Regions from separate parts of the Streptomyces sp. NPDC030820 genome, predicted to be linked through region 2. Evidence: riboswitches for the same ligand, from Rfam matches in the RefSeq annotation. Region 2 holds a riboswitch; each other region holds the start of a gene.
What was found. A riboswitch is a leader RNA that binds a small molecule or an ion and turns the genes downstream of it on or off. The one in region 2 is predicted to bind cobalamin.

Region 1 (7,208 bases), on a different contig from region 2:
CGTGCACGGCGTGGGTGTGGACGATCGCGCGGGCGTCGGTGGTGCGGTAGACGGCGAGGTGCATGGGCAGCTCGCTGGTCGGCACCAGCGTGCCGAGCACCTGGCGTCCGGTGAGGTCGACGCCGGTGATGTCGTCCGGGGTGAGCCGGTCGTACGGCACGCCCGACGGGGTGACCAGGACGAGGTCGCCCACGCGCGCCGAGACGTTCCCGGAGGTGCCGACCACCAGCCCGTCGGCCACCGTCCGCCGTGCCGTCGCGACCAGTTCCGTCCAGATTCGTTCCTGTTCCGCGTCCCGCCGCTGTTCAGCCATGCCGCGATCCTGCCAGCCGGGCCCGCGGGAGGGGGACGGACGGACACTTCCGGCCGCGAGCGCATGCCCCCGAACGGGCGGAAGTCCTGGTGAATCGCCGCGAAGAGGCGCTGATTCGGCGATCAGCGGGCCTTCAATGGTCCCTCTTGCCCGCAGGACGATCTTTCGTCCGCCGACCCGGGGAGACACATGGCCAGCAAACGCACCCCTGTCCGCCACCGCGCCGGTGTCCTCGCGGCGGCCGTGGCGGCGCTCGCCCTCACGGGCACCGCGTCCGCGGCCGCCGGACATCCGGCGGCCTCGGGCCTGCCCCGGGGGCACGACGTCTCGTCGCACCAGAAGCCCGTCGACTGGGCAGTCGCCCGGTCGACGGGCGCGCGGTTCGTCTACGTCAAGGCGACCGAGTCCACGGACTACCGCAACCCCTACTTCGCCCAGCAGTACGACGGCGCGCACGAGGCGGGCCTGTACCGGGGCGCGTACCACTTCGCACGGCCGGACAGGTCCTCCGGCGCCCAGCAGGCCGCGTACTTCGTGCGGAACGGCGGGGACTGGGTGGCGGACGGCCGGACCCTGCCGCCCGCGCTGGACATCGAGGACAACCCGTACAGCAAGAAGCAGAAGTGCTACGGACTGGACAGGACGCGGATGGTCCGCTGGATCCGGTCCTTCAGCGACGAGATCAAGCAGGAGACCGGCCGCCGCCCGGTGATCTACACGACGACCGAGTGGTGGCGGCTCTGCACCGGCAACAGCCACGCCTTCGCCACGAGCCACGCCCTGTGGATCGCCCGGCACGGCACCTCACGGCCGGGGCCGCTGCCGGGTGGTTGGCGGCACTGGATGTTCTGGCAGTTCGACGCCGACGGCCGGCTGCCGGGTGACCAGAATCTCTTCAACGGGTCCGCGGTCCGGCTGCGGACCTTCGCCCGGGGCTGGTAGCCAAGGGGCGCCTGGGCCGCCGGAGCCAAGCGGAACCTCAATCCCCCCCTTCGGACACCCTGGCGCCCGCCCCAGTTCATCTTCCGTTCACCCAGGTTGCCTACGGTCGTCCAGCCAATGACCTCGAACGATTGCCTGGGTAAATGGAAAGCTTCTCGCTGATCCTCGCGATAGTGGTAGTAACTGCTCTCGCGTTCGATTTCACGAACGGTTTCCACGACACCGCCAACGCGATGGCGACCACCATCTCGACAGGCGCCCTGAAGCCCAAGATCGCGGTGGCCATGTCCGCCGCCCTCAATCTGGTGGGCGCCTTCCTCTCCGTGGAGGTCGCCAACACGATCTCCAAAGGTCTCGTCGACGAGACCGGCATCCGTCCCGAGGTCATCTTCGCCGCCCTGGTCGGCGCGATCCTCTGGAACCTGCTGACCTGGCTGGTGGGCCTGCCCTCCAGCTCCTCGCACGCCCTGATGGGCGGTCTGATCGGCGCCACGATCGCCTCCGCCGGCCTCGGCGCGGTGCACGGTGACGTCCTGGTCACTAAGGTGCTGCTCCCGGCGGTCGCCGCGCCGCTCGTGGCGGGCGTCGCCTCGATGCTGGCCACCCGGTTCTCCTACGGAATCGGCGGCAAGGCCGAGGGCGAGGCCACCCGCAAGGGCTACCGCGCCGGCCAGATCGCCTCCGCCGGCCTGGTCTCCCTCGCCCACGGCACCAACGACGCCCAGAAGACGATGGGCATCATCACCCTCGCGCTGATCGCGGGCGGCGCCATCGCCCCGGGCTCGAACCCTCCCACCTGGGTCATCCTCTCCGCGGGCCTGGCCATCGCGCTCGGCACCTACATCGGCGGCTGGCGGATCATCCGCACCATGGGCAAGGGCCTGACCGACCTGGAGCCGCGCCAGGGCTTCGCCGCCCAGACCAGCGCCGCGACCGCCATCCTGGCCTCCTCGCACCTGGGCTTCTCCCTCTCCACCACGCACGTCGTCTCCGGCTCGGTGATGGGCGCGGGCCTCGGCCGCAAGGGCGGGGTGGTCCGCTGGTCCACCGCGACCCGCATGGCCGTCGCCTGGGTGCTCACGCTCCCGGCCGCCGCGCTGGTCGGCGCGGGCGCCGAGTCCGTCACGGACCTGGGTGACTGGGGCACCGCCGTCGTCGCCGTCTTCCTGGTCGCCTCGAGCGCCGCGATCTGGAAGTTCTCCCGCCGCGAGGTCGTCGACCACACCAACGTCGTCGACGTGTCCGAGGAGCCGGCCGGCGTGGTGACCGCCGCCATCGCCGCGGTGACCCCGCCCCCGGCGGGCACGATCACCGAGGACCTGACGGCCACGATCCCCTCCCCGGCCGCCGCTGAGCCCGCGACCGAGGCCGCCCCGCCGGCCGCCACCGTCTGACCCCGGCCACGCCGGTAACCAAGGAAGCAACCCCATGAAGATCGACTGGTCGGCCCTCGGCTCCGTCTTCGGCGTCAGCCTCGTGTTCACGGTGGGCCTGGTGGCCCTGTTCACCCTCGGCATCAACGGTCTGGCCCGGCGCGAGAAGGCCGCGGCCCAGGGCACCTCCGCCGCCCTCGCCGTCACCGGCGCCTACCTCTGCTTCGCCGCCTGCGCGGCGGCGGTGTCGTACGGCATCTTCCTCATCGTCTCCAAGTCCTGACCGGGCAGCACGAATCGGGCAATCCGAAGGCTCCCCTCCGTCCCTGACGGAGGGGAGCCTTCGCCATGCGCACAGCCCACGGGCGCCCCACGATGTGGGGATCGGCACACTCTCCCCGCGCAGGTCAACGGCAAGTTGACGGCCGTTCCGGGCGCGTGGTGGACTGCCCAGGCCATGTACGGCGGCAGGAGAGGAAGCCGGTGCGAATCCGGCGCGGTCCCGCCACTGTCACCGGGGAAGAACCCCCGGGAGCCAGGAACTCTCACCGCCGAATCTCGTCGATCCAGGGCGCGGACACCCTGAGTGAGGACACAGATCGCCATGCCCGGCTGCCGAAGGACCAGTACCAGGCCCACTCCTGTACCCACGGCCGGCTGAGCCGATGGGTGCCGATCGCACTTACGCGTACGGCGCCGCCGCCGGCCTTCTCGGTGACCTGCTCCTCGGCGATCCGCGCCGCGGGCATCCGGTCGCCGCGTTCGGGCGTGCGGCCGCTGCCGTGGACCGCTCGTTGTGGCACGACCACCGCGGCTGGGGCGCCGTGCACACCGTCGTGTGCGCCGGTGGCGCCGTCGCACTCGGCACGCTGGCCGCACGCGCCGTACGCCCCTCCCCCGCCGCCTCCGTCGCGCTGACCGCCGCCGCCACCTGGGCGGTCGTAGGCGGTACTTCGCTCGCCCGGGAGGCCCGTACGATCGGGCGCGCCCTGGAGTCCGGGGACGTCGAGGCGGCACGGGCGCGGCTGCCGCACCTGTGCGGCCGGGACCCACAGGCGCTGGACGCCGACGGGATCGCCCGGGCCGTGGTCGAGTCGGTCGCCGAGAACACCTCCGACGCCGTCGTGGGCGCCCTGGTGTGGGGGGCCGTGGCCGGGGTGCCCGGGCTGCTGGGCTTCCGGGCCGTCAACACCCTGGACGCGATGGTCGGTCACAGGTCCCCGCGCTACCGGCGCTACGGCTGGGCCTCCGCCCGGCTGGACGACCTGGCCGGCTGGCCGGGGGCCCGGCTGACCGCCGTACTCGCCGCCGCGGCCGGCCCCGACCCGCGCGGTGCCCTGCGCGCCTGGAAGGCCGACGCCCATCGGCACCCGAGCCCCAACGCCGGGCCCGTGGAGGCCTCCTTCGCGGGCGCCCTCGGCGTCCGCCTGGGCGGAACGCTCTCCTACGGCGGCCGCGTCGAGCACCGGCCCGTGCTCAACGGGGACACCGGCCGGGCCGTTCGGGTCACCGACATCGACCGGGCCGTACGGCTCTCCCGCCGCGTCGGCCTGCTCGCGCTCGGCAGCACGGTCACCGCGCGCCTCCTCGTCAAGAGCGTCAAGGGTCTGAAGGGACGTGGGAAGTGAACGGGGGACTCCTCGTCGCCGGCACCACCTCCGACGCCGGAAAGAGCGTCGTGACGGCCGGGATCTGCCGATGGCTGGTGCGACAGGGCGTGAAGGTCGCGCCGTTCAAGGCGCAGAACATGTCGCTCAACTCCTTCGTCACCCGCGAGGGCGCGGAGATCGGGCGGGCACAGGCCATGCAGGCCCAGGCGTGCCGGATCGAGCCGACCGCGCTGATGAACCCGGTGCTGCTCAAGCCGGGCGGCGAGCAGAGCAGCCAGGTGGTGCTGCTGGGCAGGCCGGTGGGCGAGCTGAGCGCACGCGGGTACCACGGCGGGCGGCAGCAGCAGCTCCTCGGCACGGTGCTGGACTGCCTGGCCGAGTTGCGGGGCACGTATGACGCGGTGATCTGTGAGGGGGCGGGCTCGCCCGCGGAGATCAATCTGCGGCGGACGGACATCGTGAACATGGGGATCGCACGGCACGCGCGACTGCCCGTGCTCATCGTCGGCGACATCGACCGCGGGGGTGTCTTCGCCTCCTTCTTCGGGACCGTCGCCCTGCTCTCGCCGGAGGACCAGGAACTGGTCGCCGGGTTCCTGGTGAACAAGTTCCGTGGCGATGTCTCCCTGCTGGAGCCAGGTCTGGAGATGCTGCACGGCCTCACCGCCCGGCGTACGTACGGCGTGCTGCCGTTCCGGCACGGGCTCGGCATCGACGAGGAGGACGGGATGGCGGTCTCGCTGCGGGGCACGGTCCGCGAGTCCACCGTGACCCCGCCCGTCGGCGAGGACGTGCTGCGGGTCGCCGTGTGCGCGATCCCGCTGATGTCCAACTTCACCGACGTGGACGCGCTCGCCGCCGAACCGGGGGTCGTGGTGCGGTTCGTGGACCGTCCGGAGGAGCTGGCGGACGCGGACCTGGTCGTGGTTCCGGGGACCCGGGGCACGGTCCGGGCGCTGGAGTGGCTGCGGGAGCGGGGCCTCGCGGACGCCCTGGTGCGGCGGGCCGCCGAGCAGCGGCCCGTCCTCGGCATCTGCGGCGGCTTCCAGATCCTCGGCGAGCGCATCGAGGACGAGGTCGAGTCGCGGGCCGGCGAGGTCCCCGGGCTCGGTGTGCTGCCCGTACGGGTGCGGTTCGCCCGCGAGAAGACCCTGACCCGGCCGACCGGCGAGGCCCTCGGCGAGCGGGTCGAGGGGTACGAGATCCACCACGGGGTCGCCACGATCGACGGCGGCGATCCCTTCCTGGACGGCTGCCGGGCCGGCCAGACCTGGGGCACGCACTGGCACGGCTCGCTGGAGTCGGACGGCTTCCGCCGCGCCTTTCTGCGCGAGGTGGCCGCCGCCGCGGGCCGCCGCTTCGTGCCCGCGCCGGACACCTCCTTCGCCGCGCTGCGCGAGGAGCAGCTCGACCGGCTCGGCGACCTGATCGAACAGCACGCGGACACGGACGCGCTGTGGCGGCTCATCGAGTCGGGCGCGCCGCAAGGACTGCCTTTCATCCCACCGGGAGCGCCTGCATGAGCACAGTGTTGTTGTTGTCGACCGCCGACACGGATCTGCTGGCGGCCCGGGCCTCCGGCGCGGACTATCGCATCGGCAACCCGACGCGGGTGGACGTCGCCGGTGAACTCCCGGGCCTCGTCCAGGGCGCGGACCTCGCCGTCGTACGGCTGCTGGGTGGCAAGCGCGCCTGGGAGGAGGGGCTGGCCGTGCTGCGGGCGTCCGGCGTACCGACCGTGCTGCTGGGCGGCGAGGCCGTACCGGACGCCGAGTTGATGGCCGAGTCGTCGGTGCCGGCCGGTGTGGTGGCGGAGGCGCTGAAGTACCTGGTCGAGGGCGGGCCCGCGAACCTGCTGGAGCTGTCCCGGTTCCTCTCGGACACCGTGCTGCTGACCGGTGAGGGCTTCGAGGAGCCGCGCAGAATGCCGGAGTACGGCGTCCACGGCTCCTACGAGATCCACAGCGGCCGTCCGACCGTGGGTGTGCTCTTCTACCGGGCGCACGAGCTCAGCGGCAACACCGCCTTCGTGGACACCCTGTGCGAGGCGATCGAGGCGCAGGGCGCGAACGCCCTCCCCGTCTACTGTGGTTCGCTGCGCGGCGCGGACGCCGGGCTGTACGAGCTGCTGGGGCGGGCCGACGCGCTGATCGCGACCGTGCTCGCGGCCGGCGGCACCCACGCCTCGCAGGCCTCGGCGGGCGGCGACGAGGAGTCCTGGGACATCGGCGCGCTCGCGGACCTGGACATCCCGGTGCTCCAGGGCCTCTGCCTCACCTCGTCGCGCTCCGCATGGGAGGAGTCGGACGCCGCCCTCTCCCCCATGGACGCGGCGATGCAGGTCGCGATCCCGGAGTTCGACGGCCGGCTGATCACCGTGCCGTTCTCCTTCAAGGAGCAGGGTCCGGACGAGGTCCCGGTGTACGTGGCCGACCCGGAGCGGTCCGCGCGGGTGGCCGGGATCGCCCTGCGGCACGCGCGGTTGAAGCACAAGCCGAACGCGGAGAAGAAGATCGCGCTGGTCTTCACCGCGTACCCGACCAAGCACTCCCGGGTCGGCAACGCGGTCGGTCTGGACACGCCCGCGTCGGCGGTGCGGGTGCTGGACGCGCTCCGGGACGCCGGATACGGGCTCACCGCATACCCCTCCGGCGGCGACGAGTTGATCCACCGGTTGATCGAGGCCGGCGGCCACGACGTCGAATGGCTCACCGAGGAGCAGCTGGCGGCGGCGCCCGCGCGGGTCCCGCTGGCCGACTACCGGGCGTGGTTCGAGAAGCTGGACCCGCAGCTCAGGGAAGCCATGGTGGAGGCGTGGGGCGAGCCGCCGGGCAGCCTGTACGTCGACGGCGACGACATCGTGCTGGCCTCCCTGCAGTTCGGGAACGTCGTGGTCATGATCCAGCCGCCGCGCGGATTCGGCGAGAACCCGATCGCGATCTACCACGACCCCGACATGCCGCCCTCGCA
Region 2 (7,208 bases):
TACGGCGCGCGTGCCCAAGTACTACCGCCTGAAGAAGCACCTGCTCGACATGACGGAGACGCAGGCGCCGGGCACGCCGGTCCCGCCCGAGCGCACGCTGGCGGCCGAGTTCGACACCTCCCGCACCACCGTCCGCCAGGCCCTGCAGGAACTGGTGGTCGAGGGACGCCTGGAGCGCATCCAGGGCAAGGGCACCTTCGTCGCCAAGCCCAAGGTCTCCCAGGCGCTCCAGCTCACCTCCTACACCGAGGACATGCGCGCCCAGGGTCTGGAGCCGACCTCGCAGCTGCTGGACATCGGGTACATCACCGCCGACGACCGGCTCGCCGGGCTGCTCGACATCACCGCCGGCGGCCGGGTGCTGCGCATCGAGCGGCTGCGCATGGCCAACGGCGAGCCGATGGCCATCGAGACCACCCACCTGAGCGCCAAGCGCTTCCCGGCCCTGCGCCGCTCCCTGGTGAAGTACACGTCGCTCTACACCGCCCTCGCCGAGGTCTACGACGTGCACCTCGCGGAGGCCGAGGAGACCATCGAGACCTCGCTGGCCACCCCGCGCGAGGCGGGCCTGCTCGGCACCGACGTGGGCCTGCCGATGCTGATGCTCTCCCGCCACTCCCTGGACCACGAGGGCAAGCCGGTGGAGTGGGTGCGCTCGGTGTACCGGGGCGACCGGTACAAGTTCGTCGCGCGGCTGAAGCGGCCTGCCGAGTAGGATCCGCCGACCGTCGCTGAATCGATATACCGAGATCCGGACGAGGTCTTCCGCTTCCCCGACACCGTCACCTACATTGCCTGCGCATTACACAGGTGATCAGCGAGGGGACGGAGCCGTGGCATGTCCGAAACGCCTGAAGTGAAACCACCGGTGGTGACGCCGGTGCGTGTGATCATCGGCCTGTGTCTCGTCGCGCCCTTCGTGGCGATGCTCTGGGTCGGCTCCTACGTCAAGACGGACCCCGCCTTCGTCGGGATCCCGTTCTTCTACTGGTACCAGATGCTCTGGGTGCTGATCTCCACCGCGCTCACGACGACCGCGTACAAGCTCTGGCAGCGCGACCAGCGCGCCCGCGGCGCTCAGCAGGGCGGTGAGGCCAAGTGAAGAACGGCGTCAACGGCGTCGCGCTCGGCGTCTTCATCTTCTTCTTCCTGGCCGTCACGGTCATGGGCTTCCTCGCCGCCCGCTGGCGCAGGGCCGAGAACGAGCACTCCCTGGACGAATGGGGCCTGGGCGGACGGTCGTTCGGCACCTGGATCACATGGTTCCTGCTCGGCGGCGACCTGTACACCGCGTACACCTTCGTCGCCGTACCGGCGGCGATCTACGCGGCGGGCGCGGCCGGCTTCTTCGCGGTGCCGTACACGATCCTGGTCTACCCGCTGATCTTCACGTTCCTGCCGCGCCTGTGGTCGGTCTCGCACCGCCACGGGTACGTCACCACCTCCGACTTCGTCCGGGGCCGCTTCGGCTCCAAGGGCCTGTCGCTGGCGGTGGCGCTGACCGGCATCCTGGCGACGATGCCGTACATCGCGCTCCAGCTCGTGGGCATCCAGGCGGTGCTGGACGTGATGGGCATCGGCGGGGACAGCAGCACCAACTGGTTCGTACGGGACCTGCCCCTGCTGATCGCCTTCGGCGTGCTGGCGGCGTACACCTACTCCTCCGGTCTGCGCGCGCCCGCCCTGATCGCCTTCGTCAAGGACACGCTGATCTACATCGTCATCGCGGTGGCGATCATCTACATCCCGATCAAGCTGGGCGGCTTCGACGACATCTTCGCCAAGGCGAGCCAGGCGTTCAGCCAGGTCAACCCGGCGACGGGCAAGCCGCGCGGCGCGCTCGTGCCGCCGGAGGCCGGCCAGTGGACGTACGCCACCCTGGCCCTCGGCTCCGCGCTCGCGCTCTTCATGTACCCGCACTCGATCACCGCGACCCTGTCCTCCAGGAGCCGTAACGTGATCCGCCGCAACACCACGATCCTGCCGCTGTACTCCCTGATGCTCGGTCTGCTCGCGCTGCTGGGCTTCATGGCGATCGCGGCCGGGGTCAAGGTCACCAACGGCCAGCTGGCCATCCCCCAGCTGTTCGAGGACATGTTCCCGGACTGGTTCGCGGGCGTCGCCTTCGCGGCGATCGGCATCGGTGCCCTGGTCCCCGCGGCGATCATGTCGATCGCGGCGGCGAACCTGTTCACCCGCAACATCTACAAGGACTTCATCAAGCCGGACGCCACGCCGAAGCAGGAGGCCCAGGTCTCCAAGCTCGTCTCCCTGCTGGTGAAGGTCGGCGCCCTGGTCTTCGTCCTGACGATGGACAAGACGGTGGCGATCAACTTCCAGCTCCTGGGGGGCATCTGGATCCTGCAGACCTTCCCGGCCCTGGTCGGCGGCCTGTTCACCCGCTGGTTCCACCGCTGGGCCCTGCTCGCCGGCTGGGCGGTCGGCATGGCGTACGGCACGGTCGCCGCGTACGGTGTCGCCTCCCCGACCCAGAAGCACTTCGGCGGCTCGGCGAAGGAGATCCCCGGCATCGGCGAGATCGGCTACATCGGCCTCACGGCCTTCGTCCTCAACGTCGTGGTCACCGTGGTCCTCACCTTCGTCCTGAAGGCCGTGAAGGCCCCCGAGGGCGTCGACGAGACCAAGCCGGAGGACTACACGGCGGACGCGGGCGACCCGGGGGTGCAGGTGGAGCTGCCGCCGGCGACTGCGGGCACCGGTCACTGAGCGACCGCCGTACGACGGGCCGCCGGAGGAAATCCGGCGGCCCGTCGTCGTTGCCCTCCGGCAGACTCGGTGCCATGGACATCCGGATCCGCCCCGCAGCCCCCGCCGAATACGACACCCTGGGCGAGATCACCGCCCAGGCCTATCTCCAGGACGGCCTCCTGGACTTCGGCGAGAGCGACGCATACCTCGCCGAACTCAAGAACGTGGCCAAGAGAGCGGCCGCAGCACACGTCCTCGTGGCCACGCAGAACGACACCCTCCTCGGCGGAGTCACCTTCGTACCGTCCCCCGGCCCCATGGCCGACATCGCCCGCCCCGGAGAGGCGGAGATCCGCATGCTGGCGGTCGCGCACGCGGGGCGGGGACAGGGTGCCGGCGAGGCCCTCGTCCAGGCCTGCATCGACCGCGCACGGGCCACGGAGGGCTGCACGGCCCTCGTCCTGTCCACCCAGCGCACCATGCACGCCGCCCACCGCATCTACGAGCGCCTGGGGTTCGTCCGCGTCCCCGAACGCGACTGGACCCCGCTCCCGGAGCTCGCCGACATCACCCTGCTCACCTACGAGTTGACTCTCTGACACCGCCCCGACACAACATCTGGGGGTGCCACGACAGCCCGGCACTAGATGTATGCTCATGCTCGCTGTCGCCGCAGGGGAATCCGGTGCGAATCCGGAACTGTCCCGCAACGGTGTACTTGTGCGCGTCTGCGCTCAGGAGTCAGTCCGAGGACCTGCCGGCAGCGCACCCGGCCGTCCGGTTCGGGTGCCCTGAGACGTCCGGGCCTCGTGGGATGGGCCGGTGGACGCGACGCCGTGTGCGCTCGTGGCTGCCCCCTGCCCTCCACAAGGCCCCCGTGCCGAGCGAGGGAGAGCCCCACGTGACCATCGCGCCAGCAGATCCGGCTTCAGCCAGCGGCCTGGAGACCGACGGTCCCGGTGCCGCGCTGCTGCGGACCCTGACCGAGCTGACCGCCGACCTCCCCGACGCCGACCCCGGCCGGGTCGCCGCCGCCGCGCTGCGCGGCCGGTCCGCTCGGGCCGACGAGGCGGAGTTGCGCGAGCTGGCCACGGAGGCCGCCGCCGGGCTCATCTCCGAGGACCCCGCCTACTCCCGGCTGGCCGCCCGGCTGCTGACCCTCTCCATCCGCGCCGAGGCCGCCTCGCAGGGCGTGACGTCCTTCACCGGGTCCGTGGCCGTGGGGCACCGCGAGGGGCTCATCGCGGACCGCACCGCCGACTTCGTACGGCTGCACGCCGAGCGGCTCGACGCGCTGATCGACCGCCGGGCCGACGACCGCTTCGGCTACTTCGGCCTGCGCACCCTGCACAGCCGCTACCTCCTGCGGCACCCGATCACCCGCAAGGTCATCGAGACGCCCCAGCACTTCATGCTGCGGGTCGCGAGCGGCCTGGCCGAGGACGACACGACCCGTTCCGTGGACGAAGTGGCCTCGCTCTACGGGCTCATGAGCCGGCTCGACTACCTCCCGTCCTCCCCCACGCTCTTCAACTCCGGCACGCGGCACCCGCAGATGTCGTCCTGCTACCTGCTCGACTCCCCGCTGGACGAGCTGGACTCCATCTACGACCGCTACCACCAGGTCGCCCGGCTCTCCAAGCACGCCGGCGGCATCGGTCTGTCGTACTCCCGGATCCGCAGCCGCGGTTCGCTGATCCGCGGCACCAACGGGCACTCCAACGGCATCGTGCCGTTCCTGAAGACCCTGGACGCCTCGGTGGCCGCCGTGAACCAGGGCGGCCGGCGCAAGGGCGCGGCCGCGGTCTACCTGGAGACCTGGCACTCCGACATCGAGGAGTTCCTGGAGCTGCGGGACAACACCGGCGAGGACGCCCGGCGTACGCACAACCTGAACCTCGCGCACTGGGTCCCGGACGAGTTCATGCGCCGGGTCAACGCCGACGCGCAGTGGTCGCTGTTCTCCCCGTCGGACGTGCCGGAGCTGGTGGACCTGTGGGGCGAGGAGTTCGACGCCGCCTACCGCAAGGCCGAGGAGGCGGGCCTGGCGAAGAAGACCATGCCGGCCCGCGAGCTGTACGGCCGGATGATGCGCACCCTCGCGCAGACCGGCAACGGCTGGATGACCTTCAAGGACGCGGCCAACCGCACCGCCAACCAGACCGCCCTGCCGGGGCACGTGGTCCACTCCTCCAACCTCTGCACGGAGATCCTGGAGGTCACGGACGACGGGGAGACGGCGGTGTGCAACCTGGGGTCCGTCAACCTGGGTGCCTTTGTCGACACGACGACCGGTGACCTCGACTGGCAGCGGCTGGACGACACCGTCCGCACCGCCGTCACCTTCCTGGACCGCGTGGTCGACATCAACTTCTATCCGACCGAGCAGGCGGGACGGTCGAACGCCAAGTGGCGTCCCGTCGGCCTCGGCGCGATGGGTCTGCAGGACGTCTTCTTCAAGCTGCGCCTGCCCTTCGACTCGCCGGAGGCCAAGGCCCTGTCCACGCGGATCGCCGAGCGGATCATGCTCGCCGCGTACGAGGCATCCGCCGACCTCGCCGAGCGCAACGGCCCGCTGCCGGCCTGGGAGAAGACCCGTACGGCCCAGGGCGTGCTGCACCCCGACCACTACGGCGTCGAGCTGACCTGGCCGGAGCGGTGGGCCGCCCTGCGCAGCCGTATCGCCGAGGTCGGCATGCGCAACTCCCTGCTGCTGGCCATCGCGCCCACCGCCACCATCGCCTCCATCGCGGGCGTGTACGAGTGCATCGAGCCGCAGGTGTCGAACCTGTTCAAGCGCGAGACGCTGTCCGGTGAGTTCCTCCAGGTCAACTCCTACCTGGTGCAGGACCTGAAGGAGCTGGGCGTCTGGGACGCCCGCACCCGTGAGGCGCTGCGCGACTCGAACGGCTCGGTGCAGGACTTCGCCTGGATCCCGGCCGACGTACGGGCGCTGTACCGCACGGCGTGGGAGATCCCGCAGCGCGGCCTGATCGACATGGCGGCGGCAAGGACCCCGTTCCTGGACCAGGCGCAGTCCCTGAACCTGTTCATGGAGACGCCGACCATCGGCAAGCTCTCCTCGATGTACGCGTACGCCTGGAAGTCGGGCCTCAAGACGACGTACTACCTGCGCTCCCGCCCGGCGACCCGCATCGCCCGCGCCGCCCAGGCGCAGAACCCCGCCACCATCCCCGTCCAGCAGGTCGCCGACCCCGACGCGGTCGCCTGCTCCCTGGAAAACCCCGAGTCCTGCGAGGCCTGCCAGTAATGTCCAACCGTCCCCAGAACCTTCTCGACCCGGGCTTCGAACTCACCCTGCGCCCCATGCGCTACCCGGACTTCTACGAGCGCTACCGCGACGCGATCAAGAACACCTGGCACGTCGAGGAGGTCGACCTCCACTCGGACGTGGCGGACCTCGCGAAGCTGACGCCGGACGAGCAGCACCTCATCGGCCGCCTGGTCGCCTTCTTCGCGACCGGTGACTCGATCGTCGCCAACAACCTCGTGCTGACGTTGTACAAGCACATCAACTCCCCCGAGGCGCGGCTCTACCTGAGCCGTCAGCTCTTCGAGGAGGCCGTACACGTCCAGTTCTATCTGACGCTCCTGGACACCTACCTGCCCGACCCGGACGACCGCGCGGCGGCCTTCGCCGCCGTGGAGAACATCCCCTCCATCCGCGAGAAGGCCGAGTTCTGCTTCAAGTGGATCAACGAGGTCGAGAAGCTCGACCGGCTGGAGACGAAGGCCGACCGCCGTCGCTTCCTGCTCAACCTGATCTGCTTCGCCGCGTGCATCGAGGGCCTGTTCTTCTACGGCGCGTTCGCGTACGTCTACTGGTTCCGCAGCCGGGGCCTGCTGCACGGTCTCGCCACGGGCACCAACTGGGTGTTCCGCGACGAGACGATGCACATGTCCTTCGCCTTCGACGTGGTCGACACCGTCCGCAAGGAGGAGCCGGAGCTGTTCGACGAGGAGCTGGGGCAGCAGGTCACCGACATGCTGAGGGAGGCCGTCGAGGCCGAGCTGCAGTTCGCGCGCGACCTGTGCGGCGACGGCCTGCCGGGCATGAACACCGAGTCGATGCGGCAGTACCTGGAGTGCGTCGCCGACCAGCGCCTCACCCGCCTCGGCTTCGCCCCGGTCTACGGCTCGGAGAACCCGTTCTCCTTCATGGAGCTGCAGGGCGTCCAGGAGCTGACGAACTTCTTCGAGCGCCGCCCGTCGGCGTACCAGGTCGCGGTGGAGGGCACCGTCGACCTGGACGAGGACTTCTGAGCCGGCGCTCCTTCTCGGGGATACGCCTACCGGCGCGCGTTCCGGGGCCCTGAGGCCGCCTGGGCGCGCGCCGGTACCAGGTGTGTCCTACGCGGACACTCCTACCAAGGCAGCGGCCTCAGCAGCAGGTTGTGCGGGCGGAGCGTGATGCCCACGCGGGTGGTGTCGTTCGACCCCGCGACCTGCTCGAAGCGGTACTTCGCCGAGATCGCCGC
Region 3 (7,208 bases), on a different contig from region 2:
GTCGGCGCGGACGAAGACGGGCTTGAGGTGTTTCTCGGGCAGGGCCTCGGGGAGTTGCTCCCAGTCGAGGACGTGGGAGACGACACGGGCGGGGTCCACCGACGCGGTCGCCCGCCCGGTCTGAGGGCTCGCGGTCGCGCATTGATGCACAGCCACGACCCGGGGTCAGGCCGGCGCGGTGGCCGCTCGGCGGAGATGCCGGGCGAAGAACCGGACCGCGCTGGCGGCCTCGAACCGGGGGAGCTCCTTGTGCTTGCCCGCGTTGGCGTGCAGGGTCTTCTCCTTCGAGGCGAAGGCGTCGAACAGCGCGAGACCGGCCTCGCGCGGGATGTGTTCGTCGTCCCACTGCATGTCGTACTCGATCGGGATGGTGATCTGCTTCGCCTTCTCCGCCAGGACATCGGGCCAGTGCTGACCGAAGACCGCGGCCGTGATCCGGGGTTCGATCGCCGCCAACGGCACGCCTATCGCTGTGCCCATGTTGATGCCGAAGTAGCCGACCGGCCCGTCGGCGCCGATTTCCGGAAGTTCCTGGAGGGCGTCCAGGGTCGCCTGCCACTCGGGCACGGCGAGCTCCGCCAGGTGGGCGTTGTAGCGGACGACGATCGGTCCTTCCGGCTCGCCCGCCGCCCTCGCCCGGAACAGCTCGGCGATCTCCTGCTCGTCGTGTGCCGTGCGCGGCCGGTCGCCGTGACCGGGCGCGTCGATGCACGCGACGTGGAAGCCGCAGCCGTTCACCAGGAGTTGTGCACGACCGGCCATCGCCGGATGCTTCTTGTGGTTGCCGCCGCCGTGGCCCATCAGGACCAGGGGCGCACGGTGTGCGCCGGATGCGGGGGACCAGAGGACACCGGGGACCTCGCCCACGGTGAACTCGCGTTCGATCATGCCGTTGACGGACGACTCGGCGATGAACTGCAAAGATTTCATGGCGTGTTGCCTTTCGGGAGTGCCTTGTTGTCGAGGCGCTCCCGGCGACACCTACGTCAATCGCCCGACCGTGACGACGAGGGGGAGCACCCACACGAATACAGCGTTCATGGGTCTCACCTCCTCGGCCTTGATCACGGTCAACTGCAAGCTACCAGATCGATGATCAGCCCGCCCAACCCCTTTTCCTGGTGGCGGGAAGCGGTGCGGCACCGTGCCGGGTCGTCGTGTGCCGGGACTGCTGCCGCGGCAGTCCCAAGGTGACCGGGATCGATCACGCGGCTCAGACCGCGCGTCTGCGCGCGGAGGTGCCGGTGCGCATCTCCGACTGCCTCGGCGTGTGCGACCAGGCCAACGTCATCGTCGTACAGCCGTCCGCCACGGGCCGGGCCCCCCGGTGCGCGGCCGGTCTGGCTCGGGCTCGTCAACGACCCCGACGCGACCGAGGACATCGTCACCCGGGTCCGCTCCGGCGGCCCCGGCGTGGCTGCCGTGCCGGACATCCTCGACCTGTACACCTTCACCCCACCCCGCCGCCGCACGGATTCCCGCTGACCCACGGGTCTCGTACCGTCCCGCCTGGTGGGAGAGGAAGATCACTTGGGCGGGAGGCGGTCTTGGCCATGCGCGCGTCACGCGGTACGGTCGGTCCGATATCGATGACGGCGAAACGGAAGCCGGTGGGAATCCGGCACGGTCGCGCCACTGTATGCGGGACCCCCAGCGGGCTCGTGAGTCAGACCCGTGGTCGTCGTCCTGTGCACCACCGAGATGGGACGCGAACTCCCAGAGGAGGCCCTGCCATGGCGCAGACCGTCGCCCAGCCGACAGCCACCACCCCCGTCGTTCCCGCCAAGCTGCCGCTGAAGGCGATTGCTCCCTGGGCGGTCTTCTTCGGCATCCTCATGCTGGTCCTGCTCTACTTCGTCGGCGCCGAGCAGGGCGCCACCTCCGTGTTCAACGGCACGGACGTCCACGAATGGGTGCACGACGCCCGCCACCTGCTGGGCTTCCCCTGCCACTGACGCGACGAACACCGCGCGCCCATGAACTCCGCAACCGTACGGAACCTTCTCGTCCGGGGCATGCTCGCCGGCCTCGCGGCCGGCGTGCTCGCCCTGGTCGTGGCCTACGTGCTCGGTGAGCCGAACGTCGACAAGGCGATCAGCTTCGAGCAGGCCCACTCCCACGAGCACGAGATGGAGGCCGTCTCCCGCTCCCTGCAGTCGACCGCCGGCCTCGCCACCGGTGTCCTCGTCTACGGGGTCGCCTTCGGCGGCATCGCCGCGCTCGCCTTCAGCTTCGCCCTCGGCCGCGTGGGCCGCTTCGGACCGCGCGCCACGGCACTGCTGCTGTCGGGCTGCGCGCTGCTCGCCGTGTACGTCGTGCCGTTCCTGAAGTACCCGGCCAACCCGCCGTCGGTCGGCAACCCCGACACCATCGGCAAGCGGACCACCCTGTACTTCCTGATGATGCTGCTCAGCGTCCTGCTGGCGGTCGCCGCCACCATCCTGGGCAGGCGGCTCGCGCCGCGCCTGGGCACCTGGTGGGCGACGGTGGCCGCGGTGGTCGCGTTCACCGTCGTGATCGGTCTGGCGTACCAGTTCCTGCCCGTCGTCAACGAGGTACCCAAGGGCTTCCCGGCCACCCTGCTGTGGCGGTTCCGGCTCTCGGCACTGGCGATCCAGACCGCTCTGTGGGCCGGATTCGGCCTGGTCTTCGGTGAGTTGGCCGAACGGCTGCTGAACCCCAAGCCGGCGACGGCCGCCAACCGGCGAGCGGTTCCGGCCGCGCACTGACTCCTCGCGCACGGCACAGGGCCCGACGGAACCGTCCGTCGGGCCCTGTGCCGTTCTCCCCGCCTAATCGGCCTCCGGCGCGGCAGGCGGACATCCCAGTCGCAGATTCCAGCGCCCGGCCCGGCCGCTGAGCTCCGTTACGGTCAGCGGCGGCACGTCGAGGCGCCAGAAGACCGCCGCGGGCACACCGAGTGCGTCGACGACGGCTGCCCGCACCACCTCCGGCTCGACCACGGCGAGCGTACGACCCGTCAGGTCCTGTGCGTCGGCCAGCCACCGCGCGACCCGCCGACACAGATCCCGCACGGATTCACCCCCGTGCGGTGCGCACTCGGGGTCGGAGAGCCAGCGGCCCACCGCCTCCGGCTCGGCGGCCCCCACCTCCTCCAGGGTGCGCCCGCGCCAGCGGCCCACATCGAGACCGGCCAACTCCGGTACCGGCACGGCGTCGAGGCCCAGTGCCGCGGCCGTCTCCCGGCAGCGCACGCCGGGGGAGGTGAGGACACGGACCGCGGGGGGCAGGGCTCCGGCTGCCGAACGGGCACGTGCCGCTCCGCTGCCGTCGATCGAGCCGCCGTCGTCGAAGCGGGCCTGCCGCAGCGATGCGCTCATGGCGGGGGAGAGGAGAAGGACTCGGCTGGTCACGTGGTCCAGAGGTACCAGCATCGGCGAACGACGCACAACATCCCGCTGACGACCGGGTCAGCCGGGGATTTGCGGCGCACCACGCGCACTGGCGATCATGGGTGGCTCGGTTCCCCCGGAAGAACAGGCGGCGGCACGTGATACCTCCCGTTCCCTCCCTCGACCGGCGCCGGCTGCTCGGCCGGGTCCTTCCGGCCACGGCCGCGGCCCTGCTCACCGGGACGGCCACCGCCTGCGCGGGGACGGGTTCCTCCCCGCGGGCGGCCGAGCCGCTGCTGGCGTTGGTCTACCGAGGGCCCGCGGCCTGCGACGGATGTGCCGAGGCGGTCGCCGCGCTGCTGAAGAAGGCCCCGCGTCCGTTCACGGTCGCCTACGTCGGCCCCGACGAGGACGTCCCCCTGACCGCGGCCGGTCTGGCGGACGCCGACGTCTACGCACAGCCCGGCGGCAACGACGATCTCGACGGCACCTGGGCCAAGCTGAGGGGCGCCGCCGGGGCGATCCGCGACTGGACGCGGGCGGGCGGCCGCTACCTCGGATTCTGCATGGGCGGCTATCTGGCCGGGAGGGATCCGGGATTCGGCCTGCTGCCCGGCGACACGGACGAGTACATCACCTCACCGCGCGCCTCGGTCCATGACGCGAAGGACACGGTCGTGCCGGTGACCTGGAAGGGCAAGCGGCGCCATATGTACTTCCAGGACGGGCCGTACTTCCGGCCGGCCGACGGTGCGGATGTGTCCGTACTCGCCAGGTACGACAACGGCACGGCTGCCGCCGTCGTCGCGCCGTACGGCAAGGGGCGGGTCGGAGTGGTCGGGCCGCACCCCGAGGCGGATGCCTCCTGGTACACCGACGCGGGGCTGAGGAATCCCGACGGCGTGCGGTTCGATCTCGGCCACGACCTCATCGAGGAGACCGTCAAGGGGCTGTAGCGGTCCACGCGTCGCGCCCTCCTGCCGGGCAGGTGCCGGTGCCTCGGAATCGTGGGGCTTCCTGGTTGGTTTGCTCGGTCGTTCAGGTGTTGGTTCGCGGTGCTCCGCCCGTACGGGGGGCCGGGCGGAACACCGCGAAGTCTTGGTGGGGGTGGGTATGTCGGGTGGGCGGCCGTGTCGTGGGCTTTCTGGTTGGCTTGCTCGGTCGTTCAGGTGTTGGTTCGCGGTGCTCCGCCCGTACGGGGGGCCGGGCGGAACACCGCGAAGTTTTGGTGCGGGCGGGCACGTCGGGTGGGCGGCCGCCCGCCGGTTCGGCTACAGCGGCACGTCTCCGCACAGGTGGACCTCGACGCCCAGCTCGGCGAAGAGGGCGGCCTTGGCACGCAGCGCCTTGTCGGCCGTCTCCGCGTCGGGGGCGTAGGCCACGTTCAGGTGGTTGGCGCGGTGACGGGCCATGAACTGGTCGCGGCTGACCCCGTGCAGCACCGCGTGCATGATCGGCCACTGCGGGGTGGTGGCCTCGAGGCGGCGCCGGGTCTCCTCCTCCGGCAGCTCGATCGCCGTGGCACGGCCGAGGTCGACATGCAGCCGGCCGTCCATCAGGAACACCCGCGACCAGACGACCTCGCCCGGCTTGGAGACCCCGCTGAGCGTGCCGCCGCCGAGCGGGAAGTACATCGGGGGCTGCCGCATGCTGTACGACTTGTCGTAGCCGCCGTTGTGGGAGGCGGGCACCGAGCCGGAGATCTCGAAGACCCACACGAACCGGCCGTCGTACTCCTCGCCCCAGCGGATGTCGTGCAGCGTGGTGGCCGGGTCGAGGCCCATCGCCGTCCAGACGCGGTTGGTGACCAGGGAGTCGACGGCGACACCCTCGTCCACCTCGTTGAAGTGCGGCAGCGGCGCGCCGGCGTAGAGCTCGCGGGCACCGTCACGGCTGAACACCGGCGGGCGCTGGACGTTGTTGAGCAGACCCTCGGCGAGGTCGCTGGCCGGGACGGTGTCCTTCAGGCCCTGCTGGTACTGGATGCCGACCGCGTCGAGCCCGAAGTCGTCGGCGATGCGCAGCGCGGCTATGTACATCTTGAACTGGCTGAGCAGCTGGGCGTCGGTGAGCTCGGTGGCCTCGTCCGTACCGGTGTGGAACCGCATGCCGGCGTGGTCGAGCCAGGCGCGGACCGCCTGCGCCTCCTCGTCGGAGACCTTGTTCATCTCGGCGACCAGGGCGCTCTGCGACAGCCGCTCCTTGTAGATGCCGAGCGGGTTGAGGAACTCGTCGTCGATGATGGCGTTGTACATGCCCATGCAGCCCTCGTCGAAGACGCCGATGATCGCCTTCTCCTCACGCAGCTGCCGGGCCAGGGCCACGCCGAGTTCGGTCTCGGGGTCCTCGGGCAGGGGCGGCAACGGCCGGACATGGCTGGCGTCGTGGGTGAGGGTGCCGGTCTCCAGCCAGGTGCGCAGGCCGTCGCGGGCCCAGTCGTCGGTGAAGTCCGGGCTCCACAGCACGGAGTACTCGCGCCCGGCCTTGGTGAGGCTGCCGGCCAGGTTCAACAGGCCCACCAGGCCGGGGAATTCACCGCTCCAGTTGGCCACGACCAGGATCGGGCCCTGATGGTCGCGCAGCCCGGCCAGCACGTGGTGACTGTACTGCCACACGCCCTCCACGACGATCAGCGGCGCGTCCTTCGGCAGGGTCTTGAACACCTCGATGCCGGCGCGCTGGCTGTCGATGAAGCCGTGTCCCTTGGCCGCGTCGAAGGCGTGAGCGCGGCGCACCTGCCGTCCGAGGTCGGTCAGCGCCGCGGCGAGGTCCTTCTCCAGCTTCTCCTGGGTCGGCCAGCAGGTGACGTTGGCGGCGGGGCGCAGGTCACCGCTGGCCACGGTGTAGACGGTGTTGGGTTCGGCGGTCGCCGGTCGGCTGGGGACGGGCAGGGTGTATGCGGTCATGCGATCTCCGTTGGGGTGTGCGTATGACGGCCACCCTCCAGTCGACCGAGTCGGATGGTGGGTGGGCACAGGTCGGGGGTCCAGGGGGCGGAGCCCGCTGGCTGGGTCCAAGGGGCGGAGCCCCTTGCCTGGTCGAGGCCGGGCTCAGCGCTCCTGGAGCGGCGCCAGGGCATGCACGGTCGCCGAAGTCTCCCGGTACAGCCGCCGGTAGAGCTCGTACAGCCCGTCGTAACGGCTCCGGTGCTCCACGCGCGGCGTCACCGTCCGCTGCACCGGGTTCCAGCGGTCGATGTCGGCGTCCCCGACGAGCTGCGCCGCGAGCAGGGCACCGCCGTAGCTCGCGCCGATCGTCGTGCTGCGCAGCTCCTGCGGCCGGCCGGTGATGTCGGAGACGATCTGGGTCCACAGGGCGCCCTGGGTGCCGCCGCCGACGGCGACCACGCGGCGGATGTCGCCGCCCGCCTCCTCGATGACCTCGATGTTGTGGCGGACCCCGAATCCGGTGGCCTCCAGCGCGGCCCGGTACAGGTCGCCGCGGGTGTGGGAGAGGGTGAGTCCGGCGATCACCCCGCGGGCGTCCGGATCCATGATCGGAGTGCGTTCGCCGGAGAAGTACGGCAGCATCAGCAGCCCGCCCGCGCCGGGCCCCGACTCGGTGGCCAGGCGGGTCAGTTCGGCGTGGTCGCCATCGGCGAACAGATCGCGCAGCCAGTTGGTGACCGCGCCGGAGGTGGCCATGCCGCCGGCCAGGTTGCGGGTGCCGGGCAGGGCACCGACCGTGCCCCACAGCGACGGGCTGGTGAGCGGCTTGGGCACGGTGTGGATCAGGAACATGGTCGTGCCGTACATGAGCATCAGATCACCGGTGCGCTGCGCACCGACGCTGAGGGCCTCGGCCCAGGCGTCGATGGTGCCGGTGGTGACGGGGATCCCGGCCGGCAGGCCCGTC

Region 1: it holds a riboswitch for cobalamin, as region 2 does, so the genes downstream of both, ACZ418_RS27990 (cobalamin biosynthesis protein) here and ACZ418_RS07730 (ribonucleoside-diphosphate reductase subunit alpha) in region 2, are expected to answer to the same signal.
Region 3: it holds a riboswitch for cobalamin, as region 2 does, so the genes downstream of both, ACZ418_RS10445 (CbtB domain-containing protein) here and ACZ418_RS07730 (ribonucleoside-diphosphate reductase subunit alpha) in region 2, are expected to answer to the same signal.

The regions. Positions count from the first base shown of each region.
Region 1 is NZ_JBVIEB010000010.1:333,663-340,870, reverse strand. Features, by position in the region: gene ACZ418_RS28010 (class II aldolase/adducin family protein) at 1-313, opposite strand, end outside; gene ACZ418_RS28005 (lysozyme) at 503-1,255, shown strand; gene ACZ418_RS28000 (inorganic phosphate transporter) at 1,399-2,649, shown strand; gene ACZ418_RS27995 (hypothetical protein) at 2,684-2,911, shown strand; cobalamin riboswitch at 3,054-3,195, shown strand; gene ACZ418_RS27990 (cobalamin biosynthesis protein) at 3,294-4,256, shown strand; gene ACZ418_RS27985 (cobyric acid synthase) at 4,253-5,761, shown strand; gene cobN (cobaltochelatase subunit CobN) at 5,758-7,208, shown strand, end outside.
Region 2 is NZ_JBVIEB010000002.1:681,420-688,627, reverse strand. Features, by position in the region: gene ACZ418_RS07750 (GntR family transcriptional regulator) at 1-715, shown strand, start outside; gene ACZ418_RS07745 (DUF3311 domain-containing protein) at 839-1,102, shown strand; gene mctP (monocarboxylate uptake permease MctP) at 1,099-2,727, shown strand; gene ACZ418_RS07735 (GNAT family N-acetyltransferase) at 2,802-3,308, shown strand; cobalamin riboswitch at 3,361-3,485, shown strand; gene ACZ418_RS07730 (ribonucleoside-diphosphate reductase subunit alpha) at 3,611-5,980, shown strand; gene ACZ418_RS07725 (ribonucleotide-diphosphate reductase subunit beta) at 5,980-6,993, shown strand; gene ACZ418_RS07720 (bifunctional albaflavenone monooxygenase/terpene synthase) at 7,095-7,208, opposite strand, start outside.
Region 3 is NZ_JBVIEB010000003.1:444,079-451,286, forward strand. Features, by position in the region: partial or broken gene ACZ418_RS10430 (zinc-dependent alcohol dehydrogenase) at 1-99, opposite strand, end outside; gene ACZ418_RS10435 (alpha/beta hydrolase family protein) at 166-930, opposite strand; partial or broken gene ACZ418_RS10440 (hypothetical protein) at 1,119-1,485, shown strand; cobalamin riboswitch at 1,559-1,697, shown strand; gene ACZ418_RS10445 (CbtB domain-containing protein) at 1,734-1,955, shown strand; gene ACZ418_RS10450 (CbtA family protein) at 1,977-2,729, shown strand; gene ACZ418_RS10455 (histidine phosphatase family protein) at 2,793-3,374, opposite strand; gene ACZ418_RS10460 (BPL-N domain-containing protein) at 3,512-4,309, shown strand; gene ACZ418_RS10465 (fucose isomerase) at 4,625-6,259, opposite strand; gene ACZ418_RS10470 (FGGY-family carbohydrate kinase) at 6,404-7,208, opposite strand, start outside.